2 regions of the Kribbella sp. NPDC051137 genome follow, and region 1 is predicted to be linked to the other one. Evidence: predicted binding sites of a transcription regulator. Region 1 holds the regulator's gene; the other holds the start of a gene.
What was found. Region 1 encodes HrcA, which represses chaperone genes, less so after heat shock. Its sites were predicted from a motif close to TTGGCACTCGNNNNNNNCGAGTGCCAA; they were not measured.

Region 1 (14,855 bases):
TCACGCCGGTGGGCATTTCGGCCACGTGGTCGCCGCCGAGGCCGCCGGAATGCCCTGTCCCTGCGGGCGGATCGGCCACCTCGAAGCGGTGGCCAGCGGTTACGGGATCCTCGCCTGGTACCACGCGCACGGCGGCGATCCCGCGGTGGCGACCACGCGCGACCTGGCCCGTCGTACGGACGAACTCGCCCGGGCGGCACTGCACACCGGGGGTACGGCGCTGGGTGCGGCGGCAGCCGGTCTGGTGAACGCGATCGATCCGCAACTCGTCGTCGTCGCGGGCAGTGTCGCCCGCGCGGGCGAGGTGTGGGAGCCGGCACTGCGGACGGCGTACCGGGACGGCCTGATCCCGGCGGTCGCCGAGACCCGGCTCGAGGTGTCGGCCGGTGGTGCGGAGACGGCGCTGCGCGGAGCAGCCCACTACGTGATGAGGAGGACGGCGGCATGAGCGCGCGTACGGGGGCACTCGCCTCGATCAAGGGGCGGCTGGTGGTGTCCTGCCAGGCGTACCCGGGCGAGCCGATGCGGTCGCCGGTCATCATGGCGGCCGTCGCGCAGGCGGTCGTGCAGGGTGGTGCGTACGGCGTCCGGGCGCAGGGCATCGAGGACCTGAAGGCGATCCGGCCGCTGGTCGACGTCTGCCTCATCGGTCTGGTGAAGCGCGGCTCCGACGGCGTCTTCATCACGCCGACGGTCGCGGACGCGGTCGACTGCGTGACCGCCGGAGCGGACGTCGTCGCGCTCGACGGCACCGCCCGCGAGCGCCCCGACGGGCAACCGCTGGCCGCGAGCATCGCCGCCGTCCACGACCGCGGCGCTCTGGTGATGGCGGACTGCGGGAGCCTCGACGACGCGTTGTACAGCATCGACGCCGGCGCTGACTGCGTCGGCACCACACTCGCCGGCTACACCGGCGCCCGCCCGGTCAGCCGCGGCCCGGACCTCGAGCTGCTCGCCGAATTCGTTGGCCGGGTCAACGTTCCGGTGATCGCCGAGGGCCGGATCCGCAACCCGCAGGACGCCCAGGCCTGCCTGACCGCCGGCGCGTACGCCGTCGTCGTCGGCACCGCGATCACGCACCCGGCCCGGATCACCCGCACCTTCGTCGACCACCTCCACACCTGACCGCGTCAATCGGTACGGTAGACCTTCGGCAGCGTGAGGACCGGAGGGTGCGCGGCGGATGACTGACCACGAGATCCGGATTGCCCTGGTACTGAACGGGGGCGTCAGCCTGGCGGTCTGGATGGGGGGCGTGACGCATGAGCTGGACCTGATCCGCCGGGCGTCCGGCGGGTCGGCCGTGCCCGGGCCGCAGCGGTACGACGCGGTGATCGCGGACCGGTGGCGGGAGTTGTGCCGGCGCGGGGACGAGCAGCGGCGGATCGTCGTGGACGTGATCGCCGGGACGAGCGCCGGCGGGCTGAACGGATCCCTGCTGGCGACCGCGATCGCGAACGGGTCGACCCTCGACCCGGACAGCGAGAACGGGCCGTGGTTGCGGCAGAAGTGGGTCGGGCTCGGGTCGCTCGACGTCGGCAAGCTGGTGCCGTCCGCGGGGGTGAAGTCGCCGTCGGTGCTGGACGGCAAGTACTTCCTCCGGCAGGTCGAGGGGCTGCTCAAGGACGTCGCCGACGCGGGCGAGCGCGCGGCCGAGGAGCCGGTGACGTTGTTCGTGACCGCGTCCGGCCTGGGCGTGCAGCAGTTCGCGGCGAAGGACGCGGCCGGCCAGGAGTTCGTCGTACCGGATCATCGGTACCTGTACTGCTTCACCAGCGAGGACGCGCCGACGTACGACGGGGCGAAGCGAAAGTTCGTCTCCGCGGACGAGAACGGCCTGAAGGACACCGAACTGCTGGCCCGTGCGGCGCGGGCGTCCGCGTCGTTCCCGGCCGCGTTCGGCCCGGTGCTGGAGACGCCCGAGCTGGGTGCGCAGCCGCCGCGGATGCGGCCCGGCCCGGCCGAGGCGGGTGCCTGGCTGATCGACGGCGGCGTCCTCGACAACGCGCCGTTCGGTCCGCTGCTCGACGTCGTCGCCCGGCGTCCGGTCACCGGCAAGGCGACCCGGTACGTGCTGTACGTCGTACCGTCCGCGGGGATCGGGCACGCGGCGACGGCGCTGCCGGCGGCGAAGGAGCCGAGCTGGCGGGTGTCGGCGCTGTCCGCGGTGCAGTTCCCGCGCGAGGTGGACTTCCGGTCGGACGTCGAGCAGCTCGAACGCCTGCTGCTGGACGCGGACGCGTCCTGGTCCGACACCCAGCGGCTCTTCGACCGTTGCCTGGAGCAACCGGACGAACGGGCCCGGCTGCGGGCGGCGGCCACGGCCCTGCAACCGGCGTACTCGCGGGGCCGCGCGGCCGGCGGGGTGTGGGAGGCCGTCACGATCGCGAGCCACGACCAGTCGACCGTACTGGACGCCGCGACCGCGCTGTCGGAGTCCGAGATCGACGAGGTACTGCGCACCGAACACCCGTGGGTGCCCGGGCCGGACGGCTCGACGACCGCGCTGCACCAGGACGCGGACGGGAAGCCGGCGTGGCTGTGGGGGACCGGTGCGGCCGAACGCATCGTCAGGTTGATCCTGCGTTCGTTGCGGACGCGGATCAGCGGGTCGGAGCGGGCGGAACGGACCGGCCTGGAGAAGCGGCTGACCGCGGCCAGCGACTGTCTGCTGAAGGTGCAGGCCGTCCGCGACGCACTCGACGTACAGCTGGCGGCCGCGCAGCTCGACCTGCGGCCGGCCGGCGGTGCCGAGGCGGTCGCGGTCGGGCTGAACGACATCTTCGAGCAGTTGCAGATCCAGCGCACCCTCGGCGACGCGTTCGCTGCCCTGGTCGAGAGCGTCGGCCAGGAGTTGGTGGACATCGCGCTCGACGTCGAGATCGTGTCCCGGTGTACGTCGGCGCGGACTCCGGAGCAGCGCAGTGCGCCGTTCCAGTTCCTCCGGCTCGGGCCGGACATCCCGCTCGCGGTGCTCGACGACCTGCAGGAGGGGGCGATCGCGAACGAGCTGAACGACCGGATCCTGTACGGCAGCCAGGTCGGGCACTTCGGTGCGTTCGGTGCCGCCGACTGGCGGCGGTGGGACTGGCTGATGGGCCGGCTGCACTGCGTCGCGCACCTCGGCGCGATGCTCGGCGCGGACGCGGACTGGATCCGCGAGACGCAGCACCAGGTGCTGCAGGCCGAGGGCTGGCAGCTGGACAAGGTCGCCGAGCGGATCGAGCGGCTGGCCAGGGACTTCCCGGTCGACGCCGGGATGAGTGCGTTGCTGACGATGCGGGACGAGCTGAACGCGTCGCCCGAGGGCCGCGCGATCACGAAGGGCCTCGCGGACCGGATGGTCGACGTGTCCGGCGGACTCGGGCCGCGGGTCGGCGACTGGGTGAAGGCGACCGCCGGGCGGAAGAACCAGCCCGGCTCGTGGCTGCTGCGGACCGTGCGCTGGTTCACCGAGCCGGCCCGGCAGGCGGTGTGGGAGCGGACCGTGCGCGGCGCCAAGCTGACGCCCGCGCAACGGCCGCCGGTCTTCGAGCCGTGGTTGCCGCTGGCAACAGCCGCGGTGGGGATCGGGCTGCTGGTGCTGGCCGGTGTGGTCGGCCCGGTCCGGCTGATCGCCGCCGTCCTGGCCGGTGCGATCCTCGCCCTCAGCGCCGTCCTCGGCGCGATCACCTGGTACGTCCGCCGTACCCGCCGCCGGATCCGCGCGTGGCTGGAGGAACGGATGCCGGAGATCAGTCCAGAGTCACGAAGTCGATGAGCTCTTCGACCCGGCCGAGCAGTGCCGGGTCGAGGTCGGCGAAGCTGTTCACCTTGGACAGGATGTGTTTCCAGGCCGCGGCGACGTCGGCCTGGTCGGTGGCCGGCCAGCCGAACGACTGCAGCACGCCCTTCTTCCAGTCCTGCCCGTGCGGGATCCGCGGCCAGGCCTTGATCCCGACCGACGACGGCTTGACCGCCTCCCAGATGTCGATGAACGGGTGCCCGACGACGAGTACGTAGCGGTTGCTGACCTGGGCCGCGATCTTCGACTCCTTCGAGCCCTCGACCAGGTGGTCGACGAGGACGCCGAGCCGCCGGCCGGGACCGGGCTGGAACCGGTTGACGATCTCGACCAGGTCGTCGACGCCCTCGAGGTACTCGACCACGACGCCCTCGATCCGCAGGTCGTCGCCCCAGACCTTCTCGACCAGCTCGGCGTCGTGCCGGCCCTCGACGTAGATCCGGCTGGCCCGCGCGACCTTGGCCCGGACGTTGTCGACCGCGACCGAACCGGACGCGGTCCTGGTCTTCTTCGCCGGGCCCGCCTTCTTCGGCGGCTTCAGGCTGACCGGCTTGCCGTCCAGCCAGAACCCCGGCCCGAGCGGGTAGGTGCGGATCTTCCCGTGCCGGTCCTCGAGATCGACGACGCCGTGCTCCCAGCGCACGATCGCCCCGACGAACCCGGAGCTGGGCTCCTCGACGACCATGCCCTTCTCGATCTCGACCTCGACGGTCCGCCCGTTCTTGGGCTTGCGCCAGTCACCCGCGAGTACGTCGTTCCCATACCTGTCAGCCACTCGCACATGCTAATAAGTCGGAGCCGCATGTGTGGCTGTCGACTGGCGGGTTGGTGCGGTCAGGGTGAGGACGAAGTACGCCAGGAATCCGGCGGCCAGGCCGACCGCCCACGAGTAGTCGTACAGCGGCTTGAGGAACGGGATCAGGCCGTGTTGCGGGAACGGGCCCGCGCCCGGGTTCGAGTAGGCGCCGCCGACCGCGAGCACGGAGCCGAACAGGGTCGCGACCACGCCGCGCCAGTTCCAGCCGGCCGAGTACCAGTAGCGGCCGTTCGGTGTGTAGAGGTCCGCGAGTTGCAGGTGCGTGCGGTCGATCAGCCAGTACCCGGCGATCAGTACGCCGGCCACCGACGCGAGCAGCCCGCCGTAGAACGACAGCCACACGAAGATGTAGATCGACGGGTCCGAGATCAGCCGCCACGGCTGGATGACGATCCCGATCACGCCGGTGACCAGGCCCGCGGACCGGAAGTTCAGCCAGCGGGGCAACGCGTTCGCGAAGTCGTACGACGGACTCACGACGTTCGCCGCGACGTTGCAGGACATCGTCGCGAGGATCGCCATGATCAGGCCGATCGTGACGACCACCGGGTTCTCGAACCGGCGGGTGAGCTCGACCGGGTCCCAGATCGCGGAGCCGTACAGCACCACGGTGCCGGAGGTGGTGATGATCGAGACCAGCGCGATGAACGACATCGTGGTCGGCAGCCCGATCACCTGGCCCCACACCTGCGCCCGCTGGCCCTTCCCGAACCGGGTGAAGTCCGGCATGTTCAGCGACAGCGTGGCCCAGAAGGCGATCATGCCCATCAGCGACGGCGCGAAGATCGTCCAGAAGTCAGCTCCCCAGCCGAGCTTGGACGGCTGCGACAGGATCGGGCCGAGGCCGCCGGCCTTCACCAGGATCGCCACCATCAGCGCGACGAACGCGATCGTGACCAGCGGCGCCGCCCAGTTCTCGAACCGGCGCAGGCCCTCGATACCGCGGAAGATCAGCACCATCTGCAGGGCCCAGAAGAACAGGAAGCTCAGCCACATCGTCCACGGGTGGCCGCCGACCGCGGACGCGCCGGTCCAGCCCTTGCCGAACAGCTCGCCGACGATCACGAAGATCGCCTGGCCGCCGATCCAGGTCTGGATCCCGAACCAGCCGCAGGCGATGAAGGCCCGCAGCAACGCCGGGAAGTTCGCGCCGCGGACGCCGTAGAACGCCCGCGCGAAGACCGGGAACGGGATGCCGTACTTGGTGCCGGCGTGGCTGTTCAGCAGCAGCGGGACCAGGACGATCAGGTTCCCGAGGGTGATCGTGAGGAACGCCTGCAGCCAGTTCATCCCGAGCGCGACCAGCCCGGACGCGAGCAGGTAGCTGGGGATGTTGTGCGCCATCCCCATCCACAGCGCCGCGTAGTTGTACGTCGTCCAGGTCCGCTCGGGCAACCGCGTCGGCGCCAGCTCCGCGTTCGCGTACCGGCTGCCGGCCAGCGCCACCGGATCGGTCAGTTCGACCCGTCCGTCCGGGTGCACTGTCTGTTGGATAGTCGCCATGCGGTACCACCCCATCCGGTCGGGCGAAGTCCGTTCCGAACAAGTTGCGCGACCGGCCGTCCGATGTCAACGGAAAGGGGTTATCCGGGGCCGAGCAACGGGAGGCTCGGGCGTTGCGGGGTGCCGAGTACGGCGTACCCGCGGCGGATCGCGTCCTGGAGCTCGCCGACCGGCCAGGGCCAGTCCTCGGTGCTCTTGAGGGCGTCCTCCAGCGAGGTGCCGGCGTGGTGCAGCGACGAGATCAGGTTCGCCACCTTGCCCAGCTCGATCGCCTGGTCGTGCGCGAACTCCAGGTCGACGACCGCGCCGTGCCCCGGGACGATCCGCACGTTCGGCGGCATCATCCCGACCACGGCCTGGATCGTGTCCGGCCACTCCAGCGGGAACGAGTCCTCGCCGTACGACGGCGGCGCCGACTCCTCGAGCAGGTCGCCGACGAAGAACACCTCGACGTCCGGTACGGCGACCACGGTGTCGCCGGACGTGTGCCCGTTGCCGACCCACAGCAGTTCGACGCGGCGGTCGCCGAGGTCGATCACCTTCGCGGCGGCGAACGTCGTACCGGCGAGGTTCTGCTCGGCGGCGGCGTTCTCGTGCAGGAAGACCTCGGCGCCCTCGAAGACGCCGTTGCCGTTCACGTGGTCGAAGTGGGCGTGGGTGTTCACGACCCACTTCACCGGGAGGTCGGTGAGTTCGCGGATGTGCTCGCGGAGCTGCTCGGCCTCCTCGGCGGTGGCGCGGGTGTCGATCACCACCGCACCGTCCGCGCCGGCGATCAGGCCGACGTTCAGGTCCCATTCGTCGTACCGGCGGACCCAGGTGCGGTCGCCGAGCTCCTGCCAACTCATGCGCTCGACACTACTTGCCCGCGTTACTTGCTGAGTACGTCGCCCCTGGCCACCTGGTCCCGCTTGATCCCGCGGAGCAGCAGCCCGACGTTGTCGCCGGCCTTCGCGGTCTGCACGATCTTGCGGAACATCTCGACCCCGGTCACCTCGACCTGCAGCAGCGGCTGCCCGGCGCGGCTGAGCATGACCTGGTCGCCGACCGACACGGTCCCGGTCCGCACCTGCCCGGTGACCACGGTCCCGCGCCCGGTGATCGAGAACACGTCCTCGACCGTCAGCCCGAACGACCCCACCGGCAGGCTGTCCTGCGGCCGCTCCGGGAAGCTGTTCGGCTGCGCGTGGCCGCGCGCCAGCAGCTCCTGCGGATCCATCGGATTCGACCGCTTCCAGAACTTCCAGCCCATGTGGTGAGAGTAACGGTTGGCAAGCCCTCTCCTGGCGACTTAAGGTCGCAAGTGTTCCGAACGGAACTCCGAAACTTTCGAAGGGTGGCCGGTGTGACGACACGACGTGCGGTTGTGGTCCGGGGTGGCTGGGAAGGGCACTCCCCGGTCGAGGCGACCGATCTGTTCATCCCGCACCTCGAGGCGAACGGGTTCGAGGTGACGGTCTCCGACACCACCGCGGCGTACCTGGACCTCGACGGCGTCGACCTGGTGCTGCAGTGCGTGACGATGAGCGAGATCGAGCCCGAGCACTTCAAGGGCCTGGAGGCGGCGATCCGGCGCGGTACCGGGTTCGCCGGCTGGCACGGCGGGATCGCGGACTCGTTCCGGAAGAACGTCGACTACAGCTTCATCACCGGCGGGCAGTTCATCTCGCACCCGCACGGGTACACCGACTACCGGGTCGACATCGTTGCCGATCACCCGATCGTCGAAGGCATCAAGCACTTCGACGTGCACACCGAGCAGTACTACATCCACTACGACCCGACGAACACCGTGCTCGCCACCACGACGTTCGAGTCGCACCCGGACTACCCGTGGATCGAGGGCGCCGTGATGCCGGCGATCTGGACCCGCACCTGGGGTGAGGGCAAGGTCTTCGTCTGCACGGTCGGCCACAAGCTGGACGATCTGGAGACGCCCGAGGTCAAGACGATCATCGAGCGGGGGCTGCTGTGGGCGAGCAAGTGACCGGAGTCGGCATCGTCGGTACGGGCGTCATCTCCGGCACGTACCTGGACCACCTGGCCGAGCTCCCCGGCGTCGACGTGGTCGCCGTCGCGGACCTGGACGTCTCGCGCGCGCAGGCGATCGCGGACCAGAACCCGGGCATCCGTGCGGTGTCACCCGAGGAGCTGTACGCGGCCGACGACGTCGACATCGTCCTCAACCTCACGATCCCGGCAGCCCACGCCGCGGTGCACCAGGCCGCGCTGGCCGCGGGCAAGCACGTGTACGGCGAGAAGCCGCTGGCGATGGACCGTGCCGAAGCGGAGCCGCTGCTGAAGTACGCCGCCGCCAACGACCTGCGGATCGGCTGTGCGCCGGACACCGTCCTCGGCACCGGCACCCAGACGGCGCGCGCGGTGATCGACCGCGGCGACATCGGCATCCCGCATGCGGCGACCGCGTTCATGGTGACCCCCGGCCACGAGCTGTGGCACCCGGCGCCCGAGTTCTACTACCAGCCGGGCGGCGGCCCCGTCCTCGACATGGGGCCGTACTACGTGACCAGCCTGGTCACGCTGCTCGGGCCGGTCGTCCGGGTCACCGCCCGCGCGGGCCGGGCGAAGCAGCAGCGGGAGATCCACACCGGGCCCCGCGCCGGGACCGTGTTCGACGTGGAGGTGCCGACGCACGTCACCGGCGTACTGGAGCACGAGTCGGGCGCACTGACCACCGTGCTGATGTCGTTCGACGTCTGGGCCGGGCGGCTGCCCCGGATCGAGGTCCACGGGACCGACGGCAGCCTGTCCGTGCCGGACCCGAACGGTTTCGACGGGACCGTCGAGATCGTCACCCCGGAGCGGCGCGAGTGGACCGAGGTGCCGGTCGCCGGCGGGTACGCCGGAGCCGGGCGCGGCGTCGGTGTCGCGGACATGGCCCGGGCCTTGCGCACCGGCGAGCCGCACCGCGCGACCGGCGAGCTGGCGTACCACGTGCTCGACGTACTGGAGTCGTTCGTGGACTCCGCCGTACAGGATCAGCCGCTCGATGTGGCCAGTACCGTGACGCGTCCCGCGCCCGTTCCGTTGGGAGCCTCGCCCGAGACCGCCTAGACTGGCACTCCGAAGGACTGAGTGCCAGGAGTCGGAGAGGGTGGTGTGCGCGTGCTGGACGACCGCAAGCTGGATGTGCTCCGCGCCATCGTCGAGGACTACGTCGCCACCCACGAGCCGATCGGGTCGAAGGCACTGGTCGACCGCCACAACCTCGGTGTCTCCCCGGCCACCGTGCGTAACGACATGGCGGCGCTGGAGGAGGAGGGGTACATCACCCAGCCGCACACCAGCGCCGGCCGGATCCCGACCGACGCGGGGTACCGGCTGTTCGTCGACAAGCTGAGCACGGTCAAGACGCTGTCGACGGCGGAGAAGAAGGCGATCACGTCGTTCCTGGCCGGCGCGGTCGACCTGGACGACGTGGTCCGGCGTACCGTCCGGCTGCTCGCCCAGATCACCCGCCAGGTCGCCATCGTGCAGTACCCGTCGCTGAACCGGTCGAGCGTGCGGCACATCGAGGTCGTCACGATGAGCCCGCGCCGGCTGCTGCTGGTGCTGATCACCAGCAACGGCCGGGTCGAGCAGCGGATCGTCGAGCACCCGCAGGACGTCGACGAGCAACTGACCGCGGACCTGCGGTCCCGGCTGAACACCGCGCTCGCCGGTCAGCGACTGACCGACGCGGCGACGGCGCTCGCGAGCGTGCCCGAACTGTTCGCACCGGCGGACCGCGCCCTGGTCTCGTCGATCGTCACCACGCTGTTCGAGGCGTTCACCGACGAGGTCGGGGAGCAGCGGATCGCGGTCGGCGGCGCCGCCAACCTGACCCGGTACGGCGACGACTTCGAGCGGAACGTGAAGCCGGTGCTGGAGGCGCTCGAGGAGCACGTCATCCTGCTCAAGCTGCTCGGCGAGGCGACCAACCCGCAGACGCTGACCGTCCGGATCGGGCACGAGAACCCGTACGAGGAACTCGCCACGACCTCGGTGGTCGCGACCGGGTACGGCTCGAAGTCGGAGGTGCTCGCCACCCTCGGCATCGTCGGACCCACCCACATGGACTACCCGAGCACGATGGGCGCCGTACGGGCCGTCGCGCGCTACGTCAGCCAGATACTGGCCGAATCCTAAATAAGACAACCCCTGGTCTGGAGTATGAGCACCGATTACTACGCCGTCCTAGGTGTCAGCCGTGACGCGTCACCGGACGAGATCAAGAAGGCGTACCGCAAGCTGGCACGTCAGTACCACCCGGACGTGAACGACTCCGAGGACGCGCACCAGAAGTTCCAGGAGATCGGGCGCGCCTTCCAGGTGCTCAGCGACCCGCAGAAGCGGCAGATGCACGACCTCGGCGGCGACCCGTTCGCGTCCGCGGCCGGCGGGCCGGGCGGTGCCGCGGGCTTCGGGCAGGCGTTCACGTTCACCGACATCATGGACGCGTTCTTCGGCCAGACCGGCGGCGCCACCCGCGGGCCGCGGCCGCGCACCCGGCGCGGCCAGGACGCGCTGATCCCGCTGCGGATCGACCTCGCCGAGGCGGCCTTCGGTACGACGCGGGAGCTCAAGGTCGACACCGCCGTACTGTGCCCGACCTGTAGCGGGTCCGGCGCGGCGGCCGGGTCGGAGCCGGTCACCTGCGAGATCTGCCACGGACGCGGCGAGGTGACGCACACGCAGCGGTCGTTCCTCGGCGAGGTGCGGACGATGCGCCCGTGCCCGAACTGCCGCGGCTACGGCACCACGATCCCGAACCCGTGCGTCGAGTGCTCCGGCGACGGGCGGGTGCGCTCCCGGCGTACCGTCACCGTGAAGATCCCCGGCGGGGTCGACAGCGGGACGCGCGTGCAGCTGTCCGGTCAGGGCGAGGTCGGCCCCGGCGGCGGCCCGGCCGGTGACCTGTACGTCGAGATCGAGGTCGAGCCGCACGACATCTTCACCCGGAACGGCGACGACCTGCACTGCACGGTCACGCTGCCGATGACGGCGGCCGCGCTCGGGACGACGATCGACCTGCCCACGCTGGAGGGCGAGACCACGCCGCTGGAGATCCGCCCGGGGACCCAGTCGGGGACCCAGCAGACGCTGACCGCTCGCGGCGTACCGCGGCTGCGGCACGCGGGGCGCGGCGACCTGATCGTCCAGGTGATCGTCGAGACCCCCACCAAGCTCGACGACGCCCAGGCCGACCTGCTCCGCCAGCTCGCCGTGGCCCGCGACGAGGAACGCCCCCAGGGCCAGGTCCAAGCCACCCACAAGAGCGTCTTCGGCCGCCTCCGCGACGCCTTCGGCGCCCACTGACAACCACTGACCCCACTGGCCGCCTACCGACGCCGGGCCTGTCCCTCACCGGACAACCCTCCACTTGAGGGGGCAACCCTCGGATGGTTGGCGTGAGATCCTGGGCCGGCTCGTGGTGGACGGTCATGCGGGAGGTGTGGGTCGGTGGGCGTCGCGGTGTTCTTTCGGGCTGAGCTCGGTGGGGACGAGGTCGTGCTGGACGGACCTGAGGGGCGGCATGCGGCCGTCGTACGGCGGATCGGGCCGGGGGAGCGGATCCGGCTGACGGACGGGCGCGGTGCGTGGGCAGAAGGGCCTGTGGTGGACGCGTCCAAGGTCGGCGTGACGGTTGCCGTCGACGAACGGGGGACCGTCGCGCAGGCGGACCCGCGGCTGGTCGTGGTCCAGGCGGTGCCGAAGGGGGAGCGGGCCGAGTTGGCCGTGGAGATGCTGACCGAGGTCGGCGTCGACGTGATCGTCCCGTGGAACGCGGAACGCAGCCAGTTCCGGGCGAACCCGGAGCGGGTCGAGAAGATGCTCGCGAAGTGGCAGGCCTGGGCGTTCGAGGCGAGCAAGCAGTCCCGCCGGACGTGGTTCGCCGAGGTCACGCCGCTCGCCACCACGGCCGACGTCGCGAAGCGCCTCGCCGCCGCCGCGCTCCCCGTCGTACTGCACGAGGAAGCCACCGTCCCGCTCGCCACCCTCGACCCGCCCGATGACGGCGACATCGTCATCGTGATCGGCCCCGAGGGCGGGTTGGCCCCGGCGGAGCTCACGTCCTTCGCCGTCGAGCCGATCCGCCTCGGCGACACCGTCCTGCGAACCTCCACGGCCGGAGTCGCCGCAGCCTCCGCCCTCCTGTCCCGCTCCCGCTGGCGCTGATCCGGGGAGGTCAGCCGCGGACGGCTCGCTGGTACGCCGCCAGCAGGTCCGGGTCGTCGATGCTGCCGTGGTGGTGGAGTTGGCGCCAGACACCGTCGTACGTGAAGACCCTGGTGGTTCGGATGTGTAGCGGGCGGTTGCCCAGGTAGGTGCCGGTTTCGCGGCCGGCGAAGATCACCGAGTCGCCGAGCCAGTACGTCGCGGCGTCGCCGAACGTCACCTGGACGTCCAGGACTCCCGCGAACACCCGCTCGTACAGCTCACGTACGGCGTCCCGCCCCCGCAGGATCCCGCCGACGGGATTGTTCAGCTGCACCAGCGGATCGTCCACCCAGCCGGCGGCCAGCGTCTCCAGGTCCTTGGAGTTCAGCGCGTAGTAGAACGTCTCCAGCGCCGCCAGTGCGCCGGCCCGCCCCGGCGTCCGCGCCTCGTCCGTCCGGGAGCGCGCACCAGGCCCGAAGCCGTAGTCCACCAGTTCGATCATCGCCAGTACCTCGCTAAGCTGTTAGACAGGAACCGAACACAACTGTACGACGAGGATCGAACATCATGACCGTCGAGTCCGCCAGAGCGAGGACGCTCACGCACGTCGACCCCGCCGAGGTGACCCTGCAGTCCGCGCTCGACGCCCTCGCCGACCCGGTCCGCCGGTCGATCCTTCGCGACCTCGCCGCCCACGAGGAGTGGACGCGCGCCTGCGGCACGTTCGACCTCCCGGTCAAGAAAGCGACCGCCAGCCACCACTTCGCCGTACTGCGCTCCGCCGGCCTGATCGAGCAGCGCGACGAGGGCGCCCGCCGCCTGAACCGCCTGCGTCGCTCCGAGTTCGACGCGGCGTTCCCCGGCCTCCTCGCCGCGACGATCGGCCGCGAGGGCGACTGACCCCTACTTCACCAGGATCGCCTTGCTGTCGGTGTCCGTGACCGTGCCGTCGGCGGCGGACACGAGGTACACGCTGATCTGCCACGGCCCCGGGCTGAGCGTCAGCTGGAACGAGTACGGCGAGAACGTCTGACCCTGCTTGGTGCTGGTGTGGCTCTTCCGCACCTCACGGGTCTTCAGGTTCGTCGCCTGGTAGTTGACCGTCGCCTCGAACGCCGCCGCCACGCCCTGCACGGTGACCTTGGGCGTCAGCGCCTGGTCCTGCTTGGGTGAGTCGATCCAGACCAGCGCCTGCACGTCGGAGGCCAGCGCCCGGTCCAGCGGCTCGCTGGCGTCGATCTGTCCGAAGAGCTGCTGCACGGCCGCACCGTTCTGCGTGACGCGGATCGGGGTCTGGTCGTCCTTGAGCGCGCCCTGGACCGTGTAGACGAGCTGCTGCGCCGCGACCCGCGCGACGTCCTCGTCCAGCGTGGCCTTCGGCAACTGTTTGAAGTCGACCGTGACTTCGTCGTTGTCGCGGGTCACCCTGTTCACCGCCGCACCGCGCCAGACCGAGTAGTAGTCCGGGTCGTCGGGGTTCTTCGTGGTCATGATCCGGACCGCCTGCTCCGCCGGGCGACCGCTGACCTTCGACCAGGTGCGGTACAGCCGGGCGGACGCCTTCTTCTGCGCGCCGACCTGGGTGCCGAGCCAGTAGACCGGGACCAGCATGTCGTGCACCGACGCCTCCGGTACGCCGCGTGTCCTCGTGGCCTGGCTGGGCACCGGGGACGCGGTGCGGACCGTCGGGGCCTGGGACTCCGGCAGGGCGGACGTGGTGCTGGTGCGCTGGCCGGCGACGGCGTCGCCGTCGTGGGCGGTGGTGTCGGTGCCGGTGAAGACGGTGAACGCGCCGATCGCGGCCGCGGTGCCGATCGCCGCGACGCCGGCGGTCAGGAACCAGGGGTGGCGGGTGGACGGGCGCTGGGCGTGCGCGCGGCTGCGGATCTCCAGCAGGGCGTCGGCCGGCTCGATCCGGTCCGCCTCCTCGCGGAGGGCCCGCCGCATCAACTCGTCGAACTGGTCGTGGGAGTTGTCGTTCATACGTTCTGCTCCAGGACCTGGCGCAGCGACTTGGTCGCGCGCGCGGCATGGCTCTTCACGGAGCCCCGGCTGATGCCCATCGTGTCGGCGATCTCCGCCTCCGACAGGTCACCGTAGTACCGCAGCACCATCACGGTGCGTTGCTTCTCCGGCAGGGTCCGCATCGCCTCGATGACCCGATCGGTCTGCTCGGTCCGCAGGACCGCCTGCTCGGCGCTCGGTTCGTCGGGGAGCGACTTCGGGGTGTGCTTGTCCACCACGACGAGGTGGCGCTGGCGGGACCGGCAGCGGTTCACCACGGCGGTCCGCAGGTACGCGAGCGCCTTGTCGGGATCGCGCAGCCGGTTCCAGCGGCCGTGCATCGCGACGAACGCGTCCTGCACGATCTCTTCGGCCGTGCCGGTGTCGCGTAGCAGCAGCGCGCCGAGCCGGACGAGCGACGTGTAGTGCGCGGTGTAGACAGCCGTCAGCGCCTCGTCCGCGCTCCACGACGACTCAGGTGTCACGCACTCTTCGTACACCACGGCAGGTTGTGCCACGAAAAGACGACGCCAAGACTCCGTCCCAGGTTGACAACAGCATGCCCCGTTCTGATGGGAACCTGAG
Region 2 (14,855 bases), on a different contig from region 1:
TCGACAACGACGGCGTGCTGGTGGATTCCGAGCGGCTCGCGAACACGATTCTTTCCGAGCTGCTGACCGAGGCCGGGGCGCCGTACACGTTCGAGGAAACGGTGCGGGACTTCATGGGCGGGTCGATGGCCTCGATGCGGCAGAAGGTCGAGGCGCAGCTCCGGCGGCCGTTGCCGGCGGACCTGGAGGACCGGTACCACCAGCGGCTGTTCGACGGGTTCGCCCACCTGCGGGCGGTCCCCGGCGTCGAGGCCGTCCTGGACCACCTGGACGCCCGCGGCGTCCCGTACTGCCTGGCGTCCTCGGGAACCCACCGACGGATCCGTACGGCGCTGACCGCGGTCGGCTTCCTGGACCGGTTCGAGGGGCGGATCTTCAGCGCCGAGGACGTCGCGCACGGCAAGCCCGCGCCGGACCTGTTCCTGCACGCGGCCGCGGAGATGGAGGTGAAGCCGGCCGACTGCCTGGTGATTGAGGACAGCCCGCTCGGCGTCGCCGCCGCGGTCGCCGCCGGGATGAAGGTCTTCGGGTACGCCGGGATGACCGATCCCGCGAAACTTGTCGATGCGGACACGGTTTTCCACGACATGACCGCCCTCGCGGACCTGATCGACGGAGCCTGAGACACTGGGTTGACCATGTCTACTCTTCAGTCACGCCCGGTCCGCGCTGAGGCGGTCGTCGATCTGGCGGCGATCCGCCACAACGTGAGCACGCTGCGTGGTCGCGCACCGGGTGCGCAGCTGATGGCCGTGGTGAAGGCCGACGGGTACGGGCACGGGATGGTGCCGGTCGCGCGCGCCGCTCGCGAGGCCGGGGCGGTGTGGATCGGGGCCGCGGTGCTCGAGGAGGCGCTCGGGCTGCGCGCCGCCGGTGACACCGGGCCGATCTTCTGCTGGCTGACCACCCCGGGCGAGCCGCTGGCCGACGCCATCGACGCCGGGATCGACCTGTCCGCGGGCGCTCCGTGGGAGATCGACGAGCTGGCCGCCGCGGTGCAGGACCGGCCCGCGCGGGTGCACCTGAAGATCGACACCGGGATGTCGCGCGGCGGCGCCGTACCGGAGGAGTGGCCGGCACTGATCCGGGCCGCGCTCCGGGAGCAGGGCGCCGGCCGGATCGAGATCAAGGGCATCTGGTCGCACCTGGCGTCCTCGGACGAGCCGAAGAGCGCGGTCAACGAGACCCAGCTGGCCACGTTCACCGAGGCGATCGAGGTCGCCGAGTCGTTCGGGGTCGACGCCGAGTTCAAGCACCTGGCGAACTCCGGTGCGACGCTCGCGCTGCCCGAGACGCATTTCGACCTGGTCCGGCCCGGCGTCGCGACGTACGGGCTGTCGCCGTTCGGGCACGCGCTGCCGTCGGCAGAGCTCGGGCTGCGACCCGCGATGACGCTGAAGGCCCGGCTCGCGATGGTGAAGCGGGTGCCGGCCGGTGCGGGCGTCTCCTACGGGCTGACCTGGACCGCGCCGCGGCCGTCGACCCTCGGCCTGGTCCCGCTCGGGTACGGCGACGGCCTGCCGCGGCACGCCTCGAACGGCGGACCGGTCCAGATCGGCGGCCACCGTCGTACCGTCGTCGGCCGGATCTGCATGGACCAGTGCGTGGTGAACCTGGAGGACGACCAGGCCGCGGCCGGCGACGAGGTCGTGCTGTTCGGTCCCGGTACGGCGGGCGAGCCGACCGCGGACGACTGGGCCGACGCCGCCGGCACCATCAACTACGAGATCGTCACCCGCCTGGGCGCCCGCATCCCCCGGCGGTACATCGACAGCGAAAGGTAGGACCAGCATGTCCAAAGCAGGACGGACTGCTGGTCTGATCGGGGCCGCGGTCGGAGTGCTGGCCGCCGGCGCCGCGGCCGGGGTCGCGGTCGAGCGCCAGGTGATCGGCCGCCGCTCCGGGCTGCGCAAGCAACTGGAGGCGGAGCCGTTCGGCACCCAGCACGGGACGCCGCACATCTTCACGGCCGACGACGGCGTCGAGCTGTACGTCGAGGTCGACGAGCTGAAACGCTCCCGCCGGCCCGCGCCACCGCCGAAGCGGAAGCTCGGCCTGACCGGGGCGGTGGGGCGGGGAAAGAATGAGCACAGCAAGTTACCCGTCCCGCCCGAGGACCTGACCGTGATCTTCGTCCACGGGTACGGGCTGAACCTGGACCTCTGGCACTTCGAGCGCCGCGACATGGCCGGGATCGGCACGATGGTGTTCTACGACCAGCGTTCGCACGGGCGGTCCGGCCGGTCGCCGAAGGAAGGCGTCAGCATCGACCAGCTCGGCAAGGACCTGTACGGGATCCTCGAGCGGTTCGCGCCGACCGGCCCGGTGATCCTGATCGGGCACTCGATGGGCGGCATGACGATCATGGCCCTTGCCGACCAGCACCCGGAGCTGTTCGGCGACCGGGTGATCGGCGTCGGGCTTTGCTCGACCAGCGCGGGCCGGTTGGACCAGGTGCCGATCGTGTTCCCGGGCAAGGCCGGCATGCTCGCCCGGGCGCTGGCCACCCCGACGGTGATTGCGCTGGCCCGGATCCCGGACATCGTCGAGCGCGGCCGCAAGGCAGGCTCGGACCTTACCTACCTGCTCACCCGGAAGTACGCGTTCGGTTCCGAGGTGCCGCCGGCGTTCACCGAGTTCGCGAACGAGATGATCGCGGCGACGCCGATCGAGGTGATCGCGGACTTCTACCCGATCTTCGCGCTGCACGACAAGTCCGAGGCCCTGGAGCCGCTGCAGAAGGTCGAGTGCGTGGTGATCGGCGGCGACAAGGACCTGCTGACGCCGTTCGAGCACGCCGAGGACATCGTCCGCCGGGTGCCCGGCGCGGAGCTGGTCGAGGTCAAGAACTGCGGGCACCTGGGTCTGATCGAGCACCACCGTGAGTTCACCGCGGCGCTGCTTGGGATGATCGAGCGAGCCGAACAGTCCCTGGCAGCATCCTGACCCTGCGAGATGACCCCGAGATGACCGACCTGCGCGTCCTGGACGCGACTCCCGAGCACGCCGCGGCGATCGTCGCGGTGATCCACCACGCGTTCGCCGCGCGCCGGGTGCTCGACCCGCCGTCGACCCAGCTGTCCGAGAACGTCGCTTCGGTGACCGCGGCGATCGAGCAGCACGGTGGACTGCTGGTGCTCAGCGACGGGGTGCCGGCGGGCGCGATGCTGTTCGAGCAGTCTGGCGACATCCTGAACCTGCGCCGCGTCTCGGTCGATCCGCGGAACCAGTCCCACGGTGTCGCCTCGGCGATGGTCGGCTGCGCCGAGGAGGTCGCCGTACGGCGTGGGCTGAGTCGGGTGAACCTGATCGCCCGGGTGGAGCTGCCGGACACCGTGGAGTTCTGGCGGCGGCGCGGGTACACCGTCGTCGACCGGCAGGCGCACAACCTGATCTATGCGAAGGCAATGCCGGTCGAGCTGACGGTACCGACCGCCGACGACATGCAGGCGATCGGCGAGGAGCTGGCGGGGCAGCTGCTCGCGGGTGACGTCCTCGTGCTGTCCGGCGATCTCGGTGCCGGGAAGACCACCTTCACGCAGGGGCTGGGCGCCGGGTTGAAGGTGCGGGGTGCGATCACGTCGCCGACGTTCGTGATCTCGCGGGTGCATCCGTCGCTGGTCGGTGGGCCCGCGCTGGTGCATGTCGACGCCTACCGGGTGGGCGGGTTCGCGGAACTGGACGATCTCGACCTGGACGCCAGCCTGGACGAAGCGGTCACCGTGGTCGAGTGGGGTCACGGGCTGGCCGAGGGGCTGGCGCCGGACCGGCTCGACATCGTGGTGACCCGCGGCGACGACGACACCGACGAGACCCGCGCACTCCGGATCACGCCGGTAGGCCCGCGCTGGGCGGCATCCGGCGTACGCGTGTCCGCACTGGAGACATAGTGTCCCGTCGGCGATGCTGCTCACACGCTAGCGGCGCCCAGGCACGCACCTCGCTGCGTTGGACGAGCGCCCACGATGAACACCGCATCGAGGACGCTCGTCCGCCTTGCGATGCACGCACCTGGACGCCGCTATCGTGCAACCATCATCGCCGACGGGACACTGACTGACATGCTGCTTGCCTTCGACACCTCGAGTGCTGCTGTCACCGTCGCGTTGGCGACTCCGGACGGCGAGATCGTCGCGTCGTCGACGACCGTGGACGCCCTTCGCCACGGTGAGCTTCTCGCGCCCGCGATCGCGGCTGCGCTGCAGACCGCGGGCGTCACGCCGCGCGACCTGACCGGGATCGCGGTCGGTGTCGGGCCCGGGCCGTTCACGGGGCTGCGGGTCGGGCTGGTCACCGCCCGGACGATGGGCGACGTACTCGGGATCGAGGTCGCCGGCGTGTGCAGCCTCGACGTGCTGGCGCGGCAGTCGTCACTGACGCTGCCGGTCGCGGTTGCCACGGATGCGCGGCGCAAGGAGATCTACTGGGCGCTGTACGACGGCCCGGCCGCGGACGGGAGCCGCCGACGGCTGGAAGGACCGGCCGTGGACAAGCCTGCCGACGTCGCGCATGTACTGTCCGGGTTGCCGGTGATCGGGCGTGGCGCGGTGCTGTACGGCGACGTGCTCGGGGTGCCGGTCGACGACGTCGTCGAGTACCCGTCGGCCGAGGTGCTGGCGGCAGGCGTGGCGACCCGGACGCTGGAAGTCGTGGCACCGGAGCCGCTGTATCTGCGGCGGCCCGACGTGACCATGTCCAGCGGGCCGAAGAGCGTCCTGTGAGACCTGTGATCCGGGCGGCCGTCGCCGACGACCTGCCGGCGCTTGTGGCGCTGGACGAGGTCTGCTTCGGGCCGACCGCCTGGAGCGAGGTGGCCTGGCTGGACGAGTTCGAGCGACTGTCCGAGGACCGGGTGGTGCTCGTCGCGGACGACGGCGTGGTGGTCGGGTACGTCGTACTGCTGCTGCCGCCTGTTGCGCTCGATGTGGTGGAAGTCCTGCGGATCGCGGTGGCTCCGGACCGGCGGCGGACGGGTGTCGGCGGGCAGCTGATGACGGTGGCCCTGCAACGTTGTGCGGGCCGGACGGTTCTGTTGGAGGTTGCCGCGGGCAACGAGTCGGCGATCGGGTTGTACGCCGGGTTCGGGTTCGCGGAGATCAGCCGGCGGCGCGGGTACTACCCGGGCGGCGAGGACGCGGTGATCATGCGGTGGCGGGAGGAAGCATGAAGGAAGAGCCTCTGATCCTCGGGATCGAGACGTCGTGCGACGAGACCGGGGTCGGGATCGTGCGCGGTCAGACGTTGCTCGCGGACGCGGTCGCGTCGAGTGTCGAGGAGCACGCCCGGTTCGGCGGCGTCGTACCCGAGGTGGCCAGCCGGGCACATCTCGAGGCGATGGTGCCGACGATCCGCCGCGCCTGCGAGACCGCCGGCATCCGGCCGACCGACGTGGACGCGGTCGCGGTGACCAGCGGACCCGGTCTGGCCGGTGCGCTGCTGGTCGGCGTCGCCGCCGCCAAGGGTCTCGCGCTCTCGCTGGACAAGCCGATCTACGGCGTCAACCACCTGGCCGCGCACGTCGCGGTGGACACGCTGGAGCACGGCGACCTGCCGAAGGGCTGCGTCGCGATGCTGGTGTCCGGCGGGCACTCGTCGCTGCTGTCGGTCGAGAACATCACCGATGGCGTCGTCCCGATGGGGAGCACCATCGACGACGCGGCCGGCGAGGCGTTCGACAAGGTCGCGCGGGTGCTCGGGCTGCCGTTCCCGGGCGGACCGTGGATCGACAAGGCGGCACAGGACGGCGACCGCCTGTACGTGACGTTCCCGCGCGGGCTGACGTCGCAGCGGGACCTCGAGCGGCATCGGTTCGACTTCTCGTTCTCGGGGTTGAAGACCGCGGTCGCGCGTTGGGTCGAGGCTCGTCGGCGCGACGGCGAGGACGTGCCGGTGAACCATGTCGCGGCCGCCTTCCAGGAGGCGGTCTGCGACGTCCTGACCCGGAAGGCGATCGACGCCTGCAAGGACCGCGGGTTCGAGCACCTGCTGATCGGCGGCGGGGTCGCGGCGAACTCGCGGCTCCGGGCGATGGCCGAGGAGCGTGCCGCCGCGGCCGGGATCACCGTCCGGGTGCCGCGCCCAGGCCTGTGCACGGACAACGGCGCGATGGTCGCCGCCCTCGGCTCGGAACTCGTCCGCGCCGGCCGGACGCCGTCGCCGCTCGACCTTCCCGCCGACTCCTCGATGCCGATCACGGAGGTACTGAACAGATGAAGTGGACCGGGCCCGACGGCTTCGAGGCCGACGACAACGCCGAGCGCATCGACGCCGGGGTCGTGCAGGGCTTCCTGAGTACGTCGTACTGGGCGACCGGCGTGCCGCGCGAGGTGGTGGAGCGCGCGATTGCGGGCTCGCTGAACCTCGGGGTGTACGACGCGTCCGGCGCGATGGTCGGGTACGCGCGCATGGTGACGGACCGGGCCACGTTCGCGTGGCTGGCCGACGTGTTCGTGCTGGAGTCGCACCGCGGCCACGGGCTCGGCCGGTTCGTCGTGTCGACGTTGCTGGAACACCCGGACCTGAAGGGCCTCCGGCAGATCCTGCTGGCGACGGCGGACGCGCACGAGCTCTACCGCTCGTACGGCTTCGCCGAGACGCCGCCCGGCCGGATGATGGCGATCCGCCGGGATCCGACCGAGCTGTACGCCCGTCCGTGAGCCGCCCGGGTGTCGACCTCGTCCGGCATCCGGCGGGGGCGACCGACCTGGTGCTGCTCGCGCACGGCGGTGAGGAACGTTCGCAGGCCGCGCCACATCTGTGGCGGCCCGCGCTGCTGCGGATGTGGCCGTTCGCGGCGGCGGCGCGTGCGGCGGCACCGGAGGCCGCGATCGGGTTCGCCCGCTACCGCTTCCGCGGCTGGAACGACGTGGGCGACCCCGCCGTCGACCTGCGCACGGTGCTCGACGAGTTGCCGTTCGAGCGGGTGCTGCTGATCGGTCACTCGATGGGCGGCCGCGCGGTAGTTGCCGTCGGCGACCATCCGCGGGTCGCCGGGGTGCTCGCGCTGGCACCGTGGCTGCCATCCGGCGAACCGCTCGTCGCGCTCCGCCCGCCGGTCACCTTCGTCCACGGCACCGACGACACGATCACAGACCCGGCGGGTACGACGGCGTACGCGACCCGGCTCCGCGCGTCCGGGGTCGCGGTGACGACGTACGCCCTCGCCGGCGAAGGCCACGCGATGCTGCGGCGACCACACGACTGGAACCGCCTGGTGGGCGAGTTCGTCAGCGGCTGCGCGGCCGGCGGCGACGAACACCTGGCGCCGACGCGCGCACGGGTGGTGTCGGCGGTTGCCGGGATCGCGGTGGCGCGGATCCGGCTGCCCGTCAAGGAACGGCTCCGGGCAGAGGCCTGGGGGTGACGCGCACCGCTTGCTCCCCAGGCGAACGGTCAGCGGCCAACCGGTTCCACTCCCACCCTGGCCGACGTACATGAACGAACGGTGACCCCTTAGTGGCGGGCCTCCGGGGAGCGCGGCAACGAGCGCAGCACCTCGCTCGTCGGCAAGTCACCCGGAGACCCGCACGCGTCATCGATCATATGTTCGAATGTAGGTCGAGCGCAAGTGCACGATGCCGGCCGGGTGTGGTGCCGACGATCGCGGCGAAGGCGGCGATGAAGCCGCTCGGGTTCGCCCAGCCGCACGCGTGCGCGACGTACGCCGTGTCATGACCGGCGGCCAGCAGCACCAGGGCGTGGTAGATCCGGAGCTGTGTGCGCCATTCGTAGTACGTCATGCCGAGCTCGTTGCGGAGGAGGCGGCTGAGCGTTCGGGCGCCGGCTCCGGCCTGCCGGCCGAGGTCGGCCAGCGATGTGTTGTCCCCGGGGTTCTCCTGCAGGTGTCGTGCAATCGCGCGGAGGCGGTCGTCCTGCGGTTCGGGGAGTTGCAGGGGTTGCTCGGTCGCTTCGTCGAGTTCGTCGACGAGGACCCGGTGGAGCCGGGTGCGTGCGGTCGTCTCCAGCTCGCGGCTGGTCAGGGCGAGCAGGACCTCGCGGGCGAGGCCAGAGGCCAGGAAGACCGCCGGCCGATCGGGCAGCCGCCTGGACAGCGCAGGCGACAGGAACACGATCCGCATGTCGGTCTCGCCGTGCGCGCGGTGGTGGTGGGTGGTGCCGGCCGGGGTCCAGGCGACGCGGTTGGCCGGGACGATCGACGTACGCCGGTCCGTGTGGACGGACAGTACGCCGCGGGCGGCGTACACGAGATGGCCCTCGCCGTGGGTGTGGACCGGGCTGATGCCACCGGATTCCCACTGGTGGGCGCCGGCTGACGGGAAGAGCTCCGAGCGGACGGGTTGGCGGCCAACGGGCATAGCTTGGCATTCTATCGGTGGTCGGCCACTGGTTGCTCCGGCGAGAGTGAACGCATGACGATGCGTGCGGCGGTTTGTGTACGGGCGGGCGGCCCGGAGGTGCTGGAGATCCGCGAGCTGCCGGTGCCGGCGGTGCGGGACGGGTGGAGCCTGGTCCGGGTGTACGGCGCCGGGCTGAACCGGTCGGAGTTGCGCACCCGGCAGGGGCACTCGCCGTCGGTGGAGTTCCCACGGGTGCTCGGGATCGAGTGCGTCGGCGTGGTCGAGGTCTCGACGGATCCCGCCGTACCGGAGGGGACGAGGGTCGCGGCGGTGATGGGCGAGATGGGCCGGGCCTACGACGGCGGGTACGCGGAGTACGCGTTGTTGCCCAACGCAACGTTGATGCCAGTCGTCTCCACGTTGCCGTGGGACCTGCTGGCGGCCTTGCCGGAGACCTACCTGACGGCGCAGGGCTCACTGGACGCGTTGGGGATCGAGCGCGGTGGGCGGCTGCTGATCCGCGGCGGCACGTCGTCGGTCGGGATGGCGGCCGCCGCGATCGCGGCGGGGCACGGGGTGGAGACGGCGGTGACCACGCGGCAGGCTCACAAGGCTTCGGCGCTCACGGCCGACCACGTCCTGGTCGACGGGGCCGTGCTCGACATCTGGCCGGACGGACCCGACTACGTTCTCGATCTGGTCGGCGCCCGGACCGTGGTGGACTCGCTGCGGGTCGTGCGGCGCGGTGGCACGGTGTGCGTGGCGGGATCGCTCAGCGGCTGGCTGATCGAGGCGTTCGAGCCGATCGCGATGATCCCGACCGGGACCCGGCTGACGGCCTTCCACAGCGAGACGATGCGGGGCCGGTCCGACGTGCTGCAGCGGATCGTCGACGAGGTCGAGGCAGGCGTCTACCGGCCGAACGTGGATCGCGTGTTCACGCTGGACGAGATCACCGCGGCGCACCGCCACATGGAGGACGATCAGGCGACCGGCAAGGTGGTCGTCACCCTGCGGCAGGAGTAGGCGACCGCGTCCCGGCCGATCCGCGTGACGATCAACGTCGCCGCCACGGAACCCTTCGGTGCCAGCTTCTTCCGGAGTTGGGCCGGGTCCAGGTCGACGCCGCGCTTCTTGATCTCCAGCGTCCCGATGCCCTGGCCGCGGACCCACGCACGGAGCGCCTTCTCCTTGTAGGGGCGCTCTTCCAGGACCTCGTACGCCGATGCCAGTGGAGTCGGGACGTACTCCGCGGCCGTCACATAGGCGATGCGCGGATCCAGCAGCCACCCGTCGACGGCGGCGGCCACCGCGGTGACCAGGCCGGCCCGGACGACGGCGCCGTCGGGCTCGTAGACGTACTGCCCGACCGGCCCCGCGTCCACCTCGGGTGCGTCGGTGACGGTCGCACCGCTCGGGAGGAGTGTGGCGCGCCGGGAGGCCTCTGTGGAGAGGCGCCCGGACCAGAGCGCGGCCTCCTTCACCTCGCCGGCGTCGCTGATCCACTCGGCCTCGACGCCGTCGGGGACCGCGTCGTGCGGGATGCCGGGCGCGACCTTGACGCACGCGGTCCGCTCGAGCAGCGCGGTCACGAACGACCACGGCGGCGAGTAGGCGTTGTGGTCGAACACCCGCCGCCCGTCCGCGCGACGAGCCGGGTCCGCGAAGACCACGTCGTACGGCGTGAGGTCGGTGGACTCGGCGTCGCCCACCAGCACGTCGCCTGGCAGGGCCAGTGCGGACAGGTTGGCGCGGGCGGTGGCTGCTGTCTCCGGGTCACGTTCGACGCCGGTGACCCGGAGTCCGGCGCGCGCCGCGGTGATGAGGTCACCGCCGATGCCGCAGCCCAGGTCGACCAGACTCGCGCCGGGCATCGTCGTCGCCAGGCGCTCGGCGCGGTGGGTGGCGACGGTGGTGCGGGTGGCCTGTTCCAGGCCGTCCGGGGTGAAGTACATGCGTTGGGCGTCGGGGCCGAACTTGGCGACGGCGCGGTGCCGCAGGGCGGCTTGGGTGACAGCCGTCGTGACCAGGGCAGCGTCGTACCGGCGTCTGAGCTTCTCCACCAGTTGCAGTTCGCTGCCGGGGCGGAACCCGGCGCACGCGGCAGCCAGTACCTCAGCGCCCGGTCCGTCGAGCAACGCAGTGACAGTCACCCCGGCAACTTTAGAGGGGCCTGGAACAGATTCCTTTGGCACTCGAGTTGACCGAGTGCTAATCGCGGCCTAGATTCGGTGTTGGCACTCTCGGTGTGAGGGTGCCAGCGGTCCGGCCTCTGACCCCCGCGACGGCAGGGGAGCGCGACCACATGTCACAGACAAGCGAATTCGACCGTGGAGGTCAGCAAGTGTCGGTCACGATCAAGCCGCTCGAGGACCGCGTCCTCGTCGCGCCGCTCGAAGCCGAGCAGACCACGAAGTCCGGCCTGGTGATCCCGGACACCGCCAAGGAGAAGCCGCAGGAGGGCGAGATCCTCGCCGTCGGCCCGGGCCGGATCGACGACAACGGCAACCGCGTCCCGCTGGACGTCGCCGTCGGCGACAAGGTCATCTACTCCAAGTACGGCGGCACCGAGGTCAAGTACGACGGCCAGGACTACCTGATCCTGGGCGCCCGCGACATCCTCGCAGTCGTCAGCAAGTGACGACCGCCCGCTGTTCCTGACTGACACCGCCCCGGCTACCTCTGGTACCGGGGCGGAGTGGGTCAGGGCAGCGGGAATCGCCGTACGGACATTTCAGAAAAGGACTGGTTTTCTTCATGCCGAAGATCCTCGAGTTCGACGAGAATGCCCGGCGCGCGCTGGAGCGCGGCGTCGACAAGCTCGCGAACACGGTCAAGGTGACGCTGGGCCCGAAGGGCCGCTACGTCGTCCTGGACAAGAAGTGGGGCGCCCCGACCATCACCAACGACGGTGTGACCGTCGCCCGTGAGGTCGAGCTGGACGACCCGTTCGAGAACCTTGGTGCGCAGCTCACCAAGGAGGTCGCCACCAAGACCAACGACATCGCCGGTGACGGCACCACCACCGCGACGGTGCTGGCGCAGGCGCTGGTGCACGAGGGCCTGCGGGCGGTCGCCGCCGGCGCCAACCCGATGGGTCTGAAGCGCGGTATCGAGGCGGCCGTCGAGGCCGTGTCGGCCAAGCTGGTGGACACCGCCAAGCCGGTCGACGACAAGGGCGACATGGCCCACGTCGCGACCATCTCCGCCCGCGACGCCGAGATCGGCGCGCTGATCGCGGACGCGTTCGACAAGGTCGGCAAGGACGGTGTGATCACCGTCGAGGAGTCGAACACCTTCGGTACCGAGCTCGAGTTCACCGAGGGCATGCAGTTCGACAAGGGCTACATCTCGCCGTACTTCATCACCGACGCCGAGGCCGGCGAAGCGGTGCTGGAGGACCCGTACATCCTGATCCACCAGGGCAAGATCTCCGCGATCGCGGACCTGCTGCCGCTGCTGGAGAAGGTCGTGCAGTCCGGCAAGACGCTGCTGATCATCGCCGAGGACGTCGAGGCCGAGGCGCTGTCGACCCTGGTGGTCAACAAGATCCGCGGCAACTTCACCTCGGTCGCCGTCAAGGCGCCGGGCTTCGGCGACCGCCGCAAGGCGATGCTGGAGGACCTGGCCGCGCTCACCGGCGCGCAGGTCGTCGCCCCCGAGGTCGGGCTGAAGCTCGACCAGGTCGGCCTCGAGGTGCTCGGTTCGGCCCGCCGGATCGTGGTCTCGAAGGACAACACGACCGTCGTCGAGGGTTCCGGCAAGGCCGAGGACATCGAGGGCCGGGTCAGCCAGATCAAGTCCGAGATCGAGCGCACCGACTCCGACTGGGACCGCGAGAAGCTGCAGGAGCGGCTGGCCAAGCTGGCCGGCGGCGTCTGCGTGATCAAGGTCGGCGCGGCCACCGAGGTCGAGCTGAAGGAGAAGAAGCACCGGATCGAGGACGCGGTGTCCGCGACCCGGGCCGCGATCGAGGAGGGCATCGTCGCCGGCGGCGGCTCCGCCCTGGTGCACGCCTCCGCCGTCCTGGACAACAACCTGGACCTCGAAGGTGACGAGGCCAGCGGCGTCCGGATCGTCCGCAAGGCGATCGTCGAGCCGCTGCGCTGGATCGCCGAGAACGGCGGCTACGAGGGCTACGTCGTGACCTCGAAGGTTGCGGAGCTCGAGGCCGGCAGCGGCTTCAACGCCGCCACCGGCGAGTACGGCGACCTGCTGGCCCAGGGCGTGCTGGACCCGGTCAAGGTGACCCGGTCCGCGCTCGCCAACGCCGGCTCGATCGCCGCGCTCCTGCTGACCACCGAGACCCTGGTGGTCGACAAGCCCGAGGAAGAGGAAGCCCCGGCGGCCGGTCACGGCCACGGTCACGGCCACTGATCCTCAGGCAGTAGTTCGACAGCACAGCACACCCAGCACCGCCCGGCAGCCCAGCTGCCGGGCGGTGCTCTGCTGTCTGCCACCCGCCGGATGGCATCTGAGGTCGGGGAACAAGCAATGGTGTGTGGGGACAGGTAATACCTTGTCGCCAGACACCGGGAGTTGTCGCCAGCACCCGGTTTCGGGGTGGGGAGCGGGATCTGCTGGGATGGGCGGGTGTTGATTCGGGCGCGGTGTGACGAGGATCTGACGGTGTGTGTCGGGTTGTTGCGGGCGGTGCACGAGCAGTCCGGATACCCGATCAACTGGCCCGCGGATCCCGCCGACTGGCTGACACCGGAGACCGCGCTCGGGTGCTGGGTCGCCGTCGATGACGGGCGGGTCGTAGGGCATGTCGTGCTGACGGCCGTGGGGGAGCGGGCCGAGGTCGAGCGGTTGTTCGTGGATCCGGCCGCGACCGGGCGAGGGACCGGGCGGCAGTTGCTCGACCACTGCGTGACCGTGGCCGGCGAGCTCGGGCGGGAGCTGTCGCTGGAGGTGGTGGACAACCGCGGCGCCGCCGAACGCCTGTACCGGCGGGCCGGCTGGACCGAGACCGCCCGTACGCCGATCGACTGGGGCGGTGACCACGCTACGGAGCTGATCCGCTTCAGAGCGCCCGCAGTACCGCACCGCAGCCCGCGCTGAGGTAAGCGACCGGCCAGTAGTGACAGATTGTGATCAAATCAAGGGCTTGACCTCGCCTTGCTACTAGGCAAGGGAAGATGAGCGTTGTACCGTCTTTCAGGCTGACCGGTCCGAACACGAGGGGGCGACGGTGACTGAGGTCGGAGGGGGTCCGGGTGCCTGACACCCAGGTCGAGCTCAGGGATCTTGCCGCGTTGGCCGGTGAAGGTAACCGAACAGCTCTCAACGATCTGCTCACGAGGGTGCGCGCTGTGGCGCACCGTTACGTACGGTCCCGTCTGTGGACCTATCCCGGCGGCGCCGACATGGTCGACGACGTCGCACAAGAGGTTTGTGTCGCGGTGTTCGGTGCGCTCAGCCGGTACCGTGACGAGGGGAGGCCTTTCGAGGCTTTCGTCTACGGCATCGCGGCCCGCAAGGTCGCCGATGCCCAGCGTGCGTTCGCGGTCGCCGACGTCTCGACGCCGGACCTGCCGGACGGCGCGGACGAGTCACCGACGCCGGAGGAGCGTGCGGTTCGGCAGTCCGAGGTCCAGCACATCTGGGGACTGATGGACAAGCTGCCGGAGAAGCTGCGCGAGATCCTGCGCCTGCGCGTCGTTGCGGGGATGTCAGCCGAGGAGACCGGCCGGGCACTGGGGATGACACCGGGGGCGGTGAGGGTCGCACAGCATCGGGCGTTGAACACGCTCAGGGGGTTCGTGGGGCATGAAGCACAGTTGGAACGAGGAGCAGCAGGGGAGGGGCATCATGGCTGACCGTTTCGACCTGGACGCGATCGAGGCCGATGACGCACTGCTCGATCTGCTTGCCGCCGGTGGGGAGTCCGCCCGCTCGGCGGGCGAGCACGACCCGGCCGTCGCCTTGCTGGCCGAACTACGGCTGGCGGTGGAGGTCGAGGACGAGCTCCCGGTGGAGACGATCGACGATCCCGAGTCCTTCCTGGCGCGCTGCGCCGCGCTGAACCCGATCACCGATCCGTTCGCCCGCAAGGTGGCGACCCGGGGGCTGGCGTTCGGTGTCGCCGCGGTCGCCGCGCTGTCGGTGTCCGGGGTGGCCGCCGCGGTCACCGGCGACCCGTTGTCGCCGTACGAGAAGGTCATCGAGAAGATGGTCGACGCGGTCCGGCCGCAGACCAGCTTCCCGAAGCAGGACCTGAACGGGCTGCCGGTGGTGGACCGGCAGAAGATCGTGAAGGTCGGCAAGGACTACCAGAAGATCCGCAGCGAGCAGGCCGACTCGAACGGGACCGGCGACAACACCGGCGACAGCCAGCCGCAGGCGCGGGACAACATCAACCCGCCACTGGTGCCGCCGGCCATCGACGACAAGGCGGTCATCCAGCCGCTGAAGCCCGAGCAGAAGCCGCAGGACCTGGTCACCGACCAGAACGGCATCAAGACCACGCCGGAGCCGACCGACACCAAGACGCCGCTGCCGTCGGACACCAAGACCGACACGCCGACCAGCGAGCCGACCGGGACGCCGACGGAC

Region 2: a site for HrcA is predicted at 10,486-10,512, ahead of groES (co-chaperone GroES). Genes of this name have one in related genera too.

What each region holds. Positions count from the first base shown of each region.
Region 1 covers NZ_JBFBBI010000001.1:322,242-337,096, forward strand. The annotation lists gene AB0M51_RS01610 (ROK family protein) at 1-448, shown strand, start outside; gene AB0M51_RS01615 (N-acetylmannosamine-6-phosphate 2-epimerase) at 445-1,125, shown strand; gene AB0M51_RS01620 (DUF3376 domain-containing protein) at 1,184-3,760, shown strand; gene AB0M51_RS01625 (DUF3097 domain-containing protein) at 3,735-4,559, opposite strand; gene AB0M51_RS01630 (NCS1 family nucleobase:cation symporter-1) at 4,569-6,104, opposite strand; gene AB0M51_RS01635 (MBL fold metallo-hydrolase) at 6,185-6,952, opposite strand; partial or broken gene AB0M51_RS01640 (EF-Tu/IF-2/RF-3 family GTPase) at 6,979-7,272, opposite strand; gene AB0M51_RS01645 (ThuA domain-containing protein) at 7,450-8,091, shown strand; gene AB0M51_RS01650 (Gfo/Idh/MocA family oxidoreductase) at 8,076-9,179, shown strand; gene hrcA (heat-inducible transcriptional repressor HrcA) at 9,231-10,253, shown strand; gene dnaJ (molecular chaperone DnaJ) at 10,278-11,423, shown strand; gene AB0M51_RS01665 (16S rRNA (uracil(1498)-N(3))-methyltransferase) at 11,568-12,284, shown strand; gene AB0M51_RS01670 (nuclear transport factor 2 family protein) at 12,295-12,768, opposite strand; gene AB0M51_RS01675 (helix-turn-helix domain-containing protein) at 12,834-13,166, shown strand; gene AB0M51_RS01680 (Gmad2 immunoglobulin-like domain-containing protein) at 13,170-14,249, opposite strand; gene AB0M51_RS01685 (SigE family RNA polymerase sigma factor) at 14,246-14,755, opposite strand.
Region 2 covers NZ_JBFBBI010000006.1:735,172-750,026, reverse strand. The annotation lists gene AB0M51_RS34330 (HAD family phosphatase) at 1-623, shown strand, start outside; gene alr (alanine racemase) at 639-1,784, shown strand; gene AB0M51_RS34320 (alpha/beta hydrolase) at 1,792-2,946, shown strand; gene tsaE (tRNA (adenosine(37)-N6)-threonylcarbamoyltransferase complex ATPase subunit type 1 TsaE) at 2,967-3,890, shown strand; gene tsaB (tRNA (adenosine(37)-N6)-threonylcarbamoyltransferase complex dimerization subunit type 1 TsaB) at 4,062-4,721, shown strand; gene AB0M51_RS34305 (GNAT family N-acetyltransferase) at 4,718-5,167, shown strand; gene tsaD (tRNA (adenosine(37)-N6)-threonylcarbamoyltransferase complex transferase subunit TsaD) at 5,164-6,213, shown strand; gene AB0M51_RS34295 (GNAT family N-acetyltransferase) at 6,210-6,656, shown strand; gene AB0M51_RS34290 (alpha/beta hydrolase) at 6,653-7,363, shown strand; gene AB0M51_RS34285 (helix-turn-helix transcriptional regulator) at 7,539-8,315, opposite strand; gene AB0M51_RS34280 (zinc-binding dehydrogenase) at 8,370-9,323, shown strand; gene AB0M51_RS34275 (methyltransferase domain-containing protein) at 9,281-10,450, opposite strand; gene groES (co-chaperone GroES) at 10,642-10,938, shown strand; gene groL (chaperonin GroEL) at 11,055-12,674, shown strand; gene AB0M51_RS34260 (GNAT family N-acetyltransferase) at 12,891-13,361, shown strand; gene shbA (RNA polymerase sigma factor ShbA) at 13,517-14,119, shown strand; gene AB0M51_RS34250 (hypothetical protein) at 14,112-14,855, shown strand, end outside.